Regions from separate parts of the Cyanobacterium sp. DS4 genome, predicted to be linked through region 2. Evidence: predicted binding sites of a transcription regulator. Region 2 holds the regulator's gene; each other region holds the start of a gene.
The links. Region 2 encodes HrcA, which represses chaperone genes, less so after heat shock. Its sites were predicted from a motif close to TTAGCACTCNNANNNTNNGAGTGCTAA; they were not measured.

Region 1 (3,946 bases), 2.1 Mb from region 2:
TTACAAGCATCTATTTTACAAATGGTGAGTCATGGTTTAATCAGTGCCATGTTATTTATTTTGGTGGGTATTGTCTATAAAAAAACAGGTAGCCGTGATGTGGATTATTTAAGGGGCTTACTCAATCCCGAAAGAGGTTTACCTGTCACTGGTAGTTTAATGATATTAGCAGTCATGGCTAGTTGCGGTATTCCGGGCATGGTTGGCTTTATTTCTGAATTTTTGGTATTCAGAGGTAGCTTCCCTATTTTCCCCATTCCTACATTACTCTGTCTCATTGGTACAGGTTTGACGGCAGTTTATTTCTTATTAATGGTGAATAAAGTCTTTTTTGGACGCTTAACCCCCGAATTAAGCAATTTACCTAGAGTTTTATGGACTGAGAGAATTCCTGCTCTGATTTTAGCGGTTTTAATCATTCTTTTTGGTTTACAACCCCATTTTATTAGCCGTTGGAGTGAAACCCAAGCCTCCCTCATTTTCTATGGTGGAGAAGAAAATGCTTCTTTTGTGATGAGTAATCGTCACACTTTTAGTCATAATTTATAACCAGTGAATAGATTAGATTAAAAAAAGGCAAAGGGCAATAATTTGAGTTCGGAGTTCGGAGTTCGGAGTTCGGAGTTCAGAGTTCAGATAAAAAAAGATAAAAAAGAAATTTTCCCCTAACATCCCAATCTCCTAAAACTCTAATACTAATTGCTCATTAATTAATCAGAGAAAAGGTGCTGATAACCGTATTAGCAGTCATGACCTAAGAGTGCTAAATTGATCTATGGGAAAAAAATAAATATAGTCTTACAGCAGAAATATCTATGGCTAAAATTGTATCTTTTAAAGAAGAGTCCAGAAGACACCTCGAACAAGGAGTTAACGCCCTTGCTAATGCAGTGAAAGTGACTTTAGGACCTAAAGGTAGAAATGTATTATTAGAAAAAAAATTCGGTGCACCTGAAATCGTTAAAGACGGTGTTAGCGTTGCCAAAGAAATCGAATTAGAAAGCCCCTTAGAAAATACTGGCGCTCGTTTAGTGCGCGAAGTTGCTTCTAAAACCAAAGACATTGCAGGAGATGGTACAACCACCGCTACAGTTATCGCTCAAGCAATTATTAAAGAAGGCTTGAAAAATGTTACTGCTGGTGCTAACCCTGTGGCGTTACGTCGTGGTATTGATAAGGCGATCGCACTTTTAGTGAAAGAAATTTCCGCTATGGCTAAACCTGTTGAAGGAGATGCGATCGCTCAAGTTGCTACCGTATCCGCAGGAAATGATGAAGAAATCGGACAAATGATTTCCACCGCCATGGATAAAGTTACCAAAGATGGCGTGATTACCGTAGAAGAATCTAAATCCTTAGCCACCGAATTAGAAGTAGTGGAAGGAATGCAGATTGATAGAGGCTATATGTCTCCTTATTTTGTCACCGATCAAGAAAAACAAATAGTTGAATTTGAAAATCCCCTCGTCTTAGTTACCGATAAAAAAATTAGCTCTATTGCTGATTTAGTTCCCGTATTAGAAAATGTTGCCCGTGCAGGTAAACCCCTTTTCATCGTTGCTGAAGACATTGAAGGAGAAGCCCTTGCTACCCTCGTAGTTAATAAAGCTCGTGGTGTCTTAAACGTGGCCGCCATCAAAGCACCCAGTTTTGGCGATCGCCGTAAAGCCATGTTACAGGATATTGCTATTTTAACTGGCGGACGTTTGATTTCTGAAGAAATTGGCTTGAGCCTTGATACTACCAATTTAGATGATTTAGGTAAAGCTCGTAAAATCACCATCGAGAAAGATAACACCATTATTGTTGCGGATGGAGAAAATAAAGCAGAAGTAGAAAAAAGAGTTGCTCAAATCCGTAAACAACTCGAAGAAACTGATTCTGAGTACGACACCGAAAAATTACAAGAGCGTATCGCTAAATTAGCTGGTGGTGTAGCAGTGATTAAAGTAGGTGCGGCTACTGAAACCGAATTAAAAGAAAGAAAATTACGCATCGAAGACGCTCTCAACGCTACCAAAGCCGCAGTAGATGAAGGAATTGTACCCGGAGGTGGTGCAAGTTTAATTCACTTATCTCCCAAAGTAGCCGAATTAAAAGATAGTCTTACTATCGAAGAAGAAAAAATCGGTGCAGACATTGTTCTCAGAGCCATTCAAGCTCCTCTAGCTCAAATTGCTAACAATGCAGGAGTAGAAGGTGCGGTTGTTATTGCCAAAGTTCAAGAATCCGAAGCCAACATCGGTTATAATGCCTTAACAGGAAAATATGAAGACTTAATCGCTTCTGGTATTATCGATCCTGCGAAAGTGGTTCGTACCTCCTTACAAAACGCCGCATCTATTGCCGGATTAGTATTAACTACCGAAGCCTTAGTAGTAGAAAAACCTGCTCCCGAACCTGCAATGCCCGATATGGGTGGCATGGGCGGAGGAATGCCCGGCATGGGTGGCATGGGAATGCCCGGTATGGGAATGATGTAATTCCTTAAAACTTATTGACAGGTAAGATACCTGTTTCATCTTTTATATTGTAGGGGTTGAACATTGGTTTGACCCTTTTTTTTGTTAAATTTTATTACTTTTTGTAATTTACTTATTTTCTGAATGTCATTATTGAAAAGTAAGTTAAGAGTTAAGAGATTCTATAAGCCCTTAATTCTTCATTATTTTTAATTCTGATTTCCCGTGACTATATCAATTTTATTTTCCGTTCGAGTTTGGAATAAGATTAGATTTTTAAGCCCCAAAGAGCGCAGTCGTTTTTTATTTAAAGTAAGAAGAATTACTCATAATAGTATTCCCCACCGTCAAATTAGGGAATTAGATATTAATAGTAATCTAAAAATTTTTCGTATTAGATATAATTTAAACTATCGAATTATTGCAACTTTATTAAGAGATAATCAAGATAATTCTGTTATTAAAATCGTTGATTTTATCTCCCATGATGATTTGGATAGAGGTAAGTTTCCTATAGATGGTGCTGGAGAATATAGCATAGAAGATATTGAAAATTTAAGCCGTGAAGAATTACAGGAAAATATTGTACAAGAACATCTTTGGCGTGATAATAGTTTAAGTATTAATTATAGTTATTTCACTCATCAAGAAAGTGATTTTTTCTCTTTTACAATTAACCCTGAAAGTCAAACAGATCCAGACTTAATTTTATCATCTCAACAGTATCAAATCATTACAGAAAAGCCTAATTTACCTACTTTATTAACAGGCAGTGCCGGAAGTGGAAAAACTTCGATCGCACTTTATTTAGCTCTTCATAATGCCCATACTCAAAAAAATGATGAATCGTCTTATCAAGTTTTATATGTCACTTATAATCGCTCATTAACTAACTATGCACAGAATATAATTAAGCGCATTTATCCTGAAAAATTAGATAATTTTATTAATATATATTATCAGAATTTATGTCAAATTTTTAGTGAAAAACATAAATTAAATATTGAGAGATTTAAGCCTGAAAATAAAATTAACTTGTATCGTTTTATTAATCATTTTTATCAACACCAAATTCAGAAAATAAATAACCTTAGTCCAATATCTTTATGGGAAGAAATTAGACATTTATTAAAAGGCTCATTAGAAGCAATTAATTTAGAAAATAATCTCATTACTTATGAACAATATCAAGAATTAATTAATCATAGTACTTTAAGAAGAGATATAAACTATCAACAAGTTTATCAGCTAGTTATAAACTATCAGCACTGGTTAGAATCTCATGAATATTGGGATGAATTAGATTATACTCACTACCTATTAAAACAAATACCAGAAGATTATCAAGGGGAATATCAAGAAATTTATTGCGATGAAATTCAAGATTTGACTCAAATTCAAGTTAAATTTTTACTAAAATTATTAGTCTTAAATAATGATGGTTATAGCTTACCAAAAATATTTTTTACAGGCGATCCAGCCCA
Region 2 (3,946 bases):
AATCGAGATGTTTATACTTTACCAGACAGTCCTAACAATATTCAAGCAAGGGGGTGTCTGCGTTTAATTCATAATGGGGCAGAAATAATTATTACTGAACAAGAGTTATTATCTAGTTTAGGAGCTATTCCCGACTTAAATTCCCCTCAGCAGTTGTCCCTTTTTGCCCAAACTTCTGCTCCTCCTGTTTTGTCTGAAACACCGAAACCTAATTTATCAGAGCCTTTGAGTATAGTATATAATGCGATCGCATATTCTCCCACTCCCTTTGATGTTATTGTTAATCAATCGAATTTAACATCGGCGGAGGTATCGGGCATTTTACTACAGTTGGAATTAGAAGGATTAGTTACCCAATTACCCGGTATGATGTATAAAAAATAAGTCTTTGGGAAACACTATAGCTCTCTTTTGTCAAACTGCGAACCAACTATCACGAAATAGCTAAAACTATCCTGTAGAAAAATATAATTTTGACTCATGTGCTATGGATAGTAAATTATTGAATCCCTCTAATAATACAGATGAATTTGCTACTTTTAACCATGGTGTTATTAACCAAAATAAAATTAATGGCTCAATCATCATCATTATTTTCTTTAAACTTTTTTTCCAACTATTTATTTGCTCTTTTTCTTCATATTATTTTATAACCGAACATGACAAAAGAGGGCTAGAAAGGGTCGCACTTAATCAAGAGAATCTGAAAACCCTTGAAATTCTTTTACCGCCGATAGATGAACAAAAACGCATCGCATCGATATTGAATGAGCAAATGTCAGCAGTGGAAAGGGCAAGAAAAGCCATAGAAGCTCAATTAGAATCGGCTTTAGCTTTACCGTCTGCTTATCGGTACTTTGAGAAATTTTTGTACAAAAATAGCCTAAAATACAGTCAGCGTAAGGGATTTAGGTAAACACGATAAAAATGGCTGAAACTCCTACTATCAAAGGAAAAGTTATCAATCGATGTAAAATCTTTGATTAATAAGGATTTGAGACTCATAGTTTGATATTTTTAGTTTAAGTACCGTTATATACAATTAATCATCTGAGTCTATATTATTGTTAAAAAAGCTCTAGTACATCATCTGTTTTAATTAGCATTTACTCTCTGTGATGGTCTGTTCATAGATACTTTGCCGTCTGAAAATAACTCGATGAATGAAAAATTCCCTACTGTTAGGTGTAGGGTTTAGTGATGAAAACCTCAACCAATTACATTTTTTCAGAAAGATAATTAGCTGTACATTCTACAAGAGCGATCGCTTGTTCATAAGGCATTCTAGTAGGTCCAATAATACCAACACTACCCACGGGATAATCTTCTTGAAAATAATAGGCAGATATTAAACTACAAGAACGCATTGATTCCAATGGATTTTCCGAACCAATATGAATTTTTACTCTCTTTTCTTCCAGATTTTCGTTAATATTAAATAAAAGAGGTAGAAGCTGTTTTTGCTCTGTTTCTAAGAAATTTAATAGTATTTTTACCTGATCTATACTTGAAAATTCAGGTTGTTGCACTAATTGTGAGAATCCCTGTAGTAAAATTGGTGTACTTTGAGCCAAATGATAGCTAGACTTTATTTTTATTAGTAAATGGTTAATAAAATCTGTGTAAAGTTTAAAATCATTGTCCAATTCACCACCATCTAAATGATTAATTTCTTTTAGAGATTTACCCTTTAATTTATGATTTAAAAAGTTCGATAAAATTTCCAATTCACTATCAAAGACTTCAGTGTGTAACTTTTGCGAATCAGACCTTAACTCCTGACTATCTAGGACAAAAGATTCTGCTTGGTAATTATCTATAACGATCACCAACATAATTTTATCATCGGCAACTCGGACTAACTGCAAGTGACGAATAATATTCCCTGAGACTTGAGGCAGGGTAATTAAGGCGATACAACCACTTACTTCCGCAAGAATTTTGGTTATTTTTTGAAATAGAATTTCATAACGCCCAGATAAATTGAGCCAAGTGGCATCGAGAAAAGGATCAAGGGAAATTTTAACTGTATTTTGTTCCGTTAAAAGTTGATCCACATAAACACGATAACCTGAATCTGAGGGGATACGCCCGGCAGAAGTATAAGGTTGATATAAAAAACCAGCCTTTTCTAATTTCCCCATCGCATTACGAATTGTCGCCGAACTGACGCTAAAGTCATACTCTTTCATCAAAGTTTTTGACCCCACTGGTTCAGCCGTTGCTATGTAATGTTTGATAGTTGCCTGTAATACTTTATGATGGCGTTCATTGAGTTTAATTTGAACAGTCATCTTATGCTTGATTGGAGTAATTAAATATAAAAAGATTATAAAAATTGTTTGTTTATATGGTGCTAGTATAACTTTTCTTTACATATTTGCTATGTCTTCCATCAGTTATGCAAAATTAGCATAAAGAAAATAAATATTTATATAGATGTATCAATCGCTACAAAACTTAGGTTTGACTGTGCTTAGGATTAAGACTTGTGAGTAAGACATAAAAGTAACGACAAGAAATAAAGGAGAAATAATTTAATGCCCGGAACTCCCCAAGAAGTCTTGAAAATGATTCAAGATCAGAATATCAAAATTATCGACCTCAAATTTATCGATTTACCCGGTACTTGGCAACATTGCTCTTTTTACTACGATCAAATAGACGAGTCTTCTTTTGTGGATGGTGTGCCTTTTGATGGTTCTAGTATTCGTGGTTGGAAAGCGATTAATGAATCTGATATGGCAATGGTTCCAGATCCTACCACTGCATGGATTGATCCTTTCTGCAAAGAACCTACCCTTAGTATGATTTGTAGTATCAAAGAACCTCGTACTGGGGAATGGTACTCCAGAGATCCTCGTAGTATCGCTCAAAAAGCTGTAGAGTATTTAGCTCAAAGTGGCATCGGAGATACTGCTTATTTTGGTCCTGAGGCGGAGTTTTTCGTGTTTGATGATGTTCGTTTTGATCAAACGGAAAACAAGGGATACTATTATGTTGACAGTGTAGAAGGACGTTGGAATTCTGGAAAAGAAGAAGAAGGCGGAAATTTAGGTTATAAACCGGGTTACAAACAAGGCTATTTCCCCGTACCTCCCACAGATACGATGCAGGATATGCGTACGGAAATGCTTTTAACTATGGCTGAATGTGGTGTTCCCATTGAAAAGCATCACCATGAGGTTGCGACTGGTGGACAGAATGAGTTAGGTTTTCGTTTTGCTACTTTGATAGAGGCGGCAGACTATTTAATGACTTATAAGTATGTGATTAAAAATGTTGCTAAGAAGTACGGCAGAACTGTCACCTTCATGCCAAAGCCTTTATTTAATGATAATGGTTCAGGTATGCATACTCACCAGTCTATTTGGAGAGATGGTCAACCTTTATTCTGGGGCGATGGTTATGCCAACTTAAGCAAAATGGCTTTACACTATATCGGTGGTATTTTAAAACACGCTCCTGCGATTTTAGCTTTTAGTAATCCTTCCACTAACTCCTATAAGCGTTTAGTTCCGGGTTTTGAAGCTCCTGTTAACTTAGCTTACTCTCAAGGTAATCGTTCGGCTTCTGTGCGTATCCCTTTATCTGGTGCAAATCCTAAAGCCAAACGCTTAGAATTCCGTTGTCCTGATGCTACTAGCAATCCTTACTTAGCTTTTGCGGCAATGCTTTGTGCTGGTATTGATGGCATTAAAAATGAAATTGATCCGGGTGAACCTTTAGATGTGGATATTTACGATCTCTCCCCCGAAGAATTAAGTAAAATTCCTTCTACTCCTGGCTCTTTAGAACAGGCTTTAGAGGCTTTGGAAAAAGATAATGCTTTCTTAACAGAAGGTGGTGTATTTACGAGCGACTTTATCAATAATTGGATTGAGTATAAGTTAGACAATGAAATTAACCCCATGCGTCTTCGTCCTCATCCTTATGAGTTTGCATT
Region 3 (3,946 bases), 1.9 Mb from region 2:
AACACCATTATTAAAGATACTATTTATCGTAATCGCCAATGGAAATTATTAAGTGATTGGGGTTTATTGACAAAAATAGGAATCAAACGAGCAGAAAGTATATTAACAATTCAAGGAGGCTTAAAAGATAACAAATTGCAAGAATATCTTTTAGCTTGGCAATGTTATCTTGATAATTATCAAACTTGTGGCATAAGAAAACATAAAGTATTATCAGAGCCAAATTCGACACATTTACAGTTAATGGTTCAACAATACAATTTACAAATTAAACAACTTAATCAAACACCAATTACTCCCGATGAATTAAAACAAAAACTAAAATTTTGTATTGAAATGGCAAGATTAGCCACAAATCCAATTACTGTTATGTATGAAGAAAATGACCACTCTCTAATAGAAGAAAATTCTAATAATTATATTGATGATTTAGCAATAGAAAAAGAAAGTCAAGAAATTAAAAGTATAATCATTAATAGTTTTCAAAACCAAGACAGTGTTAATCAAGCAATTTTATATTTCATTTTTAGTTTAAATTTAACTCAAGGGGAAATTATTACAATAATCAATCAAACTCATCCTGATTTTATCAAACAACAATATCAGTTATCTCGTAAAATTAATAGTATAAAAAAATCAATTATTGATGAAATTATAAAAATAAAAAATCTTCCTCAAAATCAAACATCGGCTAAGGAAATTAAACCACTTATCTCTCTTTTAGATGTTTGTATTCAAGAGTATATAGAAGATGAAATTTTTATATTAATTGAAAAATGTTATCAAAATCTTAATTCGGAACAGCAAAAATATTTAAAACAAGAATACTTTAAAGAAATAAACAATAGTAGTAAAGAGAAAAACTCTTTTAAAGGTAACAATCAAAATTTGGTTGATAATATTAGAGAAAAACTAGCAAACAAGTTAAATATTTTTATTCCTCAAATCTCTATTATTAATAGTAGTATTAACATCCAAATTCAAAAATTTTATGAAAAATATTTTAATCAAATTAAATAAATATGAGTATGAATATGATAAATTTTGTTTCAGATTGCTACACTAATGAGCTAAAAATTACCTTAGATGAAAATATTAAACGTCAAACATGGCAGGAGGTTAAAAATTTAAGTGCCGAAATTAATCGTCATTGTGGTTATATTAATCTTCTTTGTCGTAAATATTTTATTCAATGGCTAAATTTAGTTTGCGGTATTAACATCACAGAGAGAAATGACATAGTTGATTATCTTAGTATTTGGGAATTTATCAATGGTAATGCTATTGATGTGAAGAATAGTCGCTTAGTTTTAATTCCCACAGAAACCCAAGATAAAGTTAGTATTTCTATTCCTCAAGAATGGCTAAAAATTCCTGAATGGGTTGGTAGTTATTGTGTCATAGTGGGAGTGAACTTAGAGGAAAATTATTTAGATTTTTGGGGTTATATTAACTACGATAATTTACAAAAAAATGGGGAAATAGATAATTTAAACCATACTGTTAATTTACCCTATGAATATTTGGAAAATGACTTAAATTCAATGGCTCTGGAATATGAATATGGTTGGGAAAATATCCCTCAAGTTTCTCCATTAAAATGTTTATCACCTCAAATGCAACAAAATTTAATTACAGAGTTGGAAAATAGTTTATTTCCACGTCTTAGTATTGATTTTAGTGATTGGTTGAGTTTAATTAGCATTGCCGATGCTCGTTATCAATTATATTCCCGTCGTCAAAGTGTAAATTTAGGTGATTTATTAAAAAATAAAACAGAGAATATTTTGAGAAAAAGATGGCAAAGTTTACAAGATTTTATCAAAGATAATTTTGAGACTGATTTCAATTTAAAAATGTCTCCTGCTTTTCGCTCTATTTCACCCCAAGAGGCTTTAAATATCTTAGTCAAAAATGATAATTATGGACAAATATTAGAAATTTTAAACACCATTCCTAATTGGCAAATTGCAGAAGATTTACAACGGGAATTTATCGAAATTTTAGTTCATCTAATGAATAATGATAATGACGGGGAAATTCTTTGGAGTAGTGCTTTTGCTTTAGAGTCTTTACAAGCAAATCATCCTTTATGCCCTAAAGGATACGGAAAGTTAATTGATTTCAATGAAGAAAAGAAAAATTATGGTTTATTAATCAATATTTTACCCAGAAATTATGGGCAAGTTAGTATTTTTGTGAGAGTTTCTGTTTTAAGTAATGAGGATAGTTTACCAGAAGGTTTATCACTGAAAATATTAGATGAAAATGAAGATCTTTTTCAAGCAATTATTAGCGAAAAGGGGGATAATGTTATTCAGTACAAATTTTGGGCAGATGAAGGAGAAACCTTTAAAATTCAAGTAAGTTTCAACGATGATTATGTAGAAGATACATTCAAGGTATAAGTGTCATTAAAAATACGTTCGGAAACCCGTACAAAACAACCTATTGCTATCTCTCATAAATTTCGGTTAAATTAGCACTCGTAAGGTGAGAGCGCTAAAAACTAAGCTCTGACCCTCAAAATAATTAATCTTTGAGAAATTGGAGTAAACAATCTATGGCAGCTATTTCCATCAATGTATCTACCGTCAAGCCTTTAGGCGATCGCGTTTTTGTTAAAGTAAGTGAAGCAGAAGAAAAAACTGCTGGTGGTATCTACTTACCCGACAACGCCAAAGAAAAACCCCAAGTAGGTGAAGTTGTTACCGTGGGTGAAGGTAAAGTAAATGATAAAGGTGAACGTACTCCTGTGGAAGTTAAAGTAGGCGATAAAGTACTTTACTCCAAATATGCAGGTACTGACATCAAACTCGGTGGCGATGACTATGTTTTACTCTCCGAAAAAGACATTCTCGCTGTAGTTTCATAGTAAAGATCAAAGGGCAGAGGGCAAGGGGCAAAGGACAACTTTCCCGTCAAAGTCTCATTTTGTCTAATGCTTAAATAGATTGGGTTAAGGTACGCAACCCACAAAACATTACAACGTACCAAAAATTATTACAAATTATACAGTAAATTAAACAGAATCAATTATGGCAAAATCTATCATTTACAACGAAGAAGCCCGTCGCGCTCTCGAAAAAGGCATTGACTTATTAGCTGAAGCTGTAGCTGTAACTCTTGGTCCTAAAGGACGTAACGTTGTTTTAGAGAAAAAATTTGGAGCTCCTCAAATCGTTAACGACGGTGTAACCATTGCTAAAGAAATCGAATTAGAAGATCACATCGAAAATACTGGTGTTTCTTTAATTCGTCAAGCCGCTTCTAAAACTAACGATGTTGCAGGTGACGGTACTACCACTGCGACTGTATTAGCTCATGCCATCGTTAAAGAAGGTTTACGTAACGTTGCCGCAGGTGCTAACCCCATCGCTTTAAAACGTGGTATCGACAAAGCTACTGAGCATTTAGTGGCTAAAATTGCTGAACACGCTCGTAAAGTAGAAGACAGCAAAGCTATTGCTCAAGTTGGTTCTATCTCCGCAGGTAACGACACCGAAGTTGGTGAAATGATTGCTAAAGCAATGGATAAAGTTGGACAAGAAGGAGTTATCTCCCTCGAGGAAGGCAAATCCATGGAAACCGAACTCGAAATCACCGAAGGTATGCGTTTTGACAAAGGTTACATCTCTCCTTACTTCGTAACCGATACCGAGCGGATGGAATGTGTATTAGATGATCCTTACATTTTAGTAACCGACAAAAAAATCACCTTAGTTCAAGACTTAGTACCCGTTTTAGAACAAGTTGCCCGTCAAGGCAAACCTTTAATGATTATTGCTGAAGACATCGAAAAAGAAGCCCTTGCAACCTTAGTTGTTAACCGTCTTCGTGGTGTCTTAAATGTATCTGCTGTTAAAGCTCCCGGATTTGGCGATCGCCGTAAACAAATGTTAGAAGATATTGCCATCTTAACTGGTGGACAATTAATCAGCGAAGA
Region 4 (3,946 bases), 340 kb from region 2:
TGCCGATTGTAGAGAAAAAGAGGCTATTTGTGGAAGCAATAAATCTGGTAATAATTTTTCTATTTTTAGGGCTGAAATTTTATTTAATTCTGGATTGTCTAGCCAGTCTAAAAGGGCTTGTTTTAATTTTAAATATTTTTTGCCTTTTAAAATCTCTTTACTACTAGGGAAATGAAGATGTTTTTTTTGGTTAAATTCTTCTTCTAGTTTGGATAAAAATTTTTCTTCTTCTCTTGGTAAATTAGGCTTAAATTTTGTCTCTAAGTTAATATTAATAATATCTGCATCTCTTTCTTGTCCTAGGATACGAGCAATTTTCCCTACAGTGCGATCGCATATTATAGAAGGAAGAATTAAAACTCGATCGAAGCTAAGTAAAGAACTTCTTAACCGTCTCATTGCTACCCGAATTTGATGTAGATTTTCGGGATCATTTTCCTTTAAAATTCTTTTTTCATATTTAAAAATTTTGTGACTATGCTTAGAAACTGCCCCATAGGCATAATCACCGATAGTTGTCGGATTGTTGTTCAAAGTCGGTAAAGACATAGATCAACCTCCAGTATAAATTTTAGATGTATTTATTATAGTAAAACATTCTTTAAATTCTCTTGATTAATTACAAAAATTAACTATTTAATTCCTCTATTTAAGACATTTTTTTTAACTCCTTCTCGCATTCAAACAACACCAATTATCTCTTTTCCATAAAGCTGCGATCGCCCATCCATTTTGTTCTAAAATAGAAGCAATTTCGTTAGATTGTTCGACTAAAATACCACTTAAAATCACCCAACCATCAGGCTTAATAATCTCTGCCATTTCGGGTATCATCGGTTTAATAATTTCCGCCAGAATATTACAAACAATACCATCAAATTGTTTCCCCTGCAATTTCACTTCTTCAATGCTTCCCTGAAAGACTTTGATATTATCCACCTGATTGAGCAAACTATTTTCTTTTGTTGCTTTCACCGCTAAAGGATCTGTATCTACTGCTGTAACTTCTTTCGCCCCTAAAAGTCTTGCTCCAATGGAAAGAATACCAGAACCACAACCAATATCTGCTATGTTTAAATCAATTTCATCCTCATCTATGCGCATTTCTAAAGACTCAAGACAAAGCTGAGTTGTAGCATGAACACCCGTACCAAAAGCAGAACCCGGATCTAAACGAAGAATGATGCGATCGCGCTGCGCCACTTTGTGATCGCACTTTTCTGGGGTTTCAATCCAAGCAGGATAGATAGAAAAACGGTCTCCAATATCCATCGGTTGCCAATATTGTTTCCAACTACTTGCCCAGTCCTCATTATTAATTAATTGCCATGTTACAACTGGTGGCTTTTCCTGTCCAGCCATAATAAAATCTTGTTTAAGAGAAAGAGCAAGGGCGGCTAAATCAACGGTATCAATACTAATAGTAGGGACATAGCCTTTGATTAACCAATTATCCTCTTCTTTCATTAAAGCAGTACCCTGACAGCCAAATTCTTGTAAACGCCAAAATACACTATCTTCTAATTCGGGAATGTAATTTACTCGGATTTCCCACCAATTTTCAGTCATAAATTCAATCAATCAGTTAAAAACAAAAATTAGGAATTGGAAACTAGGAGTGATATTGTTTAATGCTTATCCTAATTTAAAGATTAGATCCCCCCTACTGCATTAATAAGAGGGGAATTATAAAAAAACGGGAAATTTACTATTAAAGAGTTACTGTATAAGCATCAGTGACACCGGGTACTTTTAAGATTTCCCCTAAAATACCTTCAGGTAAAGGATCATCAATGGTTAATACCATCACCGCATCACCACGGACAATTTTACGTCCTACTTGCATACTCGCAATGTTCACGTTGAAATTACCCAACAAAGAGCCTATTTTACCGATAATACCGGGCATATCTCGGTGAAGGGTAAATAACATATAATTGTTAGGTGGTACGTTAACAGGGTAGTTATCTAGGTTGATGATACGAATTTCACCATCATTCAACAACGCACCTGTCACCGAGTGAGTGCCTTTTGTACCTGTGGCTTCGAGGTAAATGGAGTTACTGTAATCTTTAGCGGTGGTATCTCTAGTTTCTGTGATGTGGATGCCTCTTTCTTTAGCTTCGATCGCAGCATTAACATAGTTTACCCTTTCTCTAAGAGCTTTGGAAAGTAAACCCTTAATTGCCGCCACTACTAAAGGCTGACTGTTGTTATCAGCTAAATCTCCTTGTAGAGTTACATTGAAACTCTCGACTCTATCTCCTGCTAATTGTCCTACTAAATTGCCTAAAGTTTCGGCTAAACGCATATAAGGACGTAGTTTTTCCATTACATCTGGACTTAAACCGGGGATGTTAACAGCACTACGAGCAGGAAGCCCCAATAATACATCTCTAATTTGTTCAGCAACATCAATGGCAACATTCACTTGTGCTTCGGCGGTAGATGCACCTAAATGGGGAGTGAGAATAACGTTACTACCTAAAGATTTTAAAGAAGATTCCCCTAAAGGCTCAGTCGCAAAAACGTCTAAAGCCGCTCCAGCAATTTTATCATTTGCCAATGCTTCATAAAGGGCATCTTCATCGATAATACCACCACGAGAACAGTTAATAATTCTAGCAGTGGGTTTCATTTTAGCTAAAGAATCAGCATTGATGAGGTTTGCTGTTTCCTTGGTTTTAGGCACATGAAGGGTGATATAATCAGATTCGGTGAAAATTAAATCTAAATCTACTAAAGTACATCCTAACTGATTAGCTCTTTCTTGAGAAATGAAAGGATCATAAGCTAAAATTTTCATCCCCATTGCTTTAGCGACAGTAGCCACATGAGAACCGATTTTTCCTAAACCGACAACACCAAGGGTTTTTTTGTAAACTTCAGAACCCATGAACTTTTTGCGATCCCATCTACCTTCTTTCAGAGATTGGTTAGCATCGGGAATATGACGAGAAAGAGATAACATCATCGCTAAAGCGTGTTCGGCGGCGGCAATGGTATTTCCTTCGGGGGAGTTAACAACAACGATACCTTTACGAGTTGCGGCAGGTACATTTACGTTATCAACACCAACCCCTGCACGTCCAATAATTTTAAGGTGGGTTGCGGCTTCTATGACTTCTTCCGTAACCTGAGTGCCAGAACGAATCATTAAAGCATCATAATCAGAAATAATACCTGCTAATTCTGAAGGGGATAATCCTGTTTTAACATCAACTTGTGCTACTTGAGAAAGAATTTTAATCCCTGCTTCATCAATGGGATCGGATACGAGAACTTTTGCCATACTAATTAACTATAATGTTTAACTCTAACTGCGATGGTTAATTTACTTTGACGCTGATTAATTGCAGTCTTCATCTTACCATTATTATTCACCCAGTCTGTTAAAATCAATAAATGTAACGGGATTATTCTCAACAAGAGTGTCTTTGTTATTTTGACCAGAGTAAGGGCAAGGGGCAAACCCCTCTGTGTCTCCCCTTTTAAGAAACCCCCCTTTATCCCCCCTCTCGAGGGAGGAGGACAACAGTGTTGAATTAAAACTAACTCCGAACTCTAAACTCTGGACTGCTAATTACTCCCCAAAATATATTTATTTTTATTTTTATTTTCGAGCGTTGAATTTTAAATTTTGAATATGGATGTGAGAAACTTTCATGGCTTTAAAAGTGCTTATTTTTGATTTTGATGGTACGATCGCAGATAGTCGCATTACTTTAGTAAAGATAGCGAATGAATTGGCGGAGGAATTTGGTTATGACCCCGTTACTGAAAGTGATATTGTAAGATTGAGTAATCTTAGTTCTAAAGATGTTATTGTCCAGTCTCCTATTCCTGCCTATAAAATACCATTTTTATTAAGAAGAGTAAAAAGACAATTAAATGAACATATTGCCTATTTACAACCTTTTGAAGGTATGGAAGAAGCCTTAAGTAA

Region 1: the regulator HrcA is predicted to act here: its motif matches at 741-767, upstream of groL (chaperonin GroEL).
Region 3: the regulator HrcA is predicted to act here: its motif matches at 2,480-2,506, upstream of groES (co-chaperone GroES).
Region 4: the regulator HrcA is predicted to act here: its motif matches at 1,599-1,625, upstream of prmA (50S ribosomal protein L11 methyltransferase).

What each region holds. Positions count from the first base shown of each region.
Region 1 covers NZ_CP084098.1:3,237,613-3,241,558, reverse strand. Annotated here, with positions in the region: gene Dongsha4_RS13875 (NADH-quinone oxidoreductase subunit M) at 1-549, shown strand, start outside; gene groL (chaperonin GroEL) at 816-2,483, shown strand; gene Dongsha4_RS13865 (UvrD-helicase domain-containing protein) at 2,688-3,946, shown strand, end outside.
Region 2 covers NZ_CP084098.1:1,155,158-1,159,103, forward strand. Annotated here, with positions in the region: gene dprA (DNA-processing protein DprA) at 1-384, shown strand, start outside; gene Dongsha4_RS04930 (restriction endonuclease subunit S) at 488-916, shown strand; gene hrcA (heat-inducible transcriptional repressor HrcA) at 1,218-2,294, opposite strand; gene glnA (type I glutamate--ammonia ligase) at 2,541-3,946, shown strand, end outside.
Region 3 covers NZ_CP084098.1:3,550,453-3,554,398, forward strand. Annotated here, with positions in the region: gene Dongsha4_RS15260 (hypothetical protein) at 1-1,020, shown strand, start outside; gene Dongsha4_RS15265 (DUF1822 family protein) at 1,023-2,408, shown strand; gene groES (co-chaperone GroES) at 2,564-2,875, shown strand; gene groL (chaperonin GroEL) at 3,039-3,946, shown strand, end outside.
Region 4 covers NZ_CP084098.1:811,928-815,873, forward strand. Annotated here, with positions in the region: gene Dongsha4_RS03410 (CHAD domain-containing protein) at 1-549, opposite strand, end outside; gene prmA (50S ribosomal protein L11 methyltransferase) at 664-1,569, opposite strand; gene serA (phosphoglycerate dehydrogenase) at 1,712-3,292, opposite strand; gene Dongsha4_RS03425 (HAD-IA family hydrolase) at 3,666-3,946, shown strand, end outside.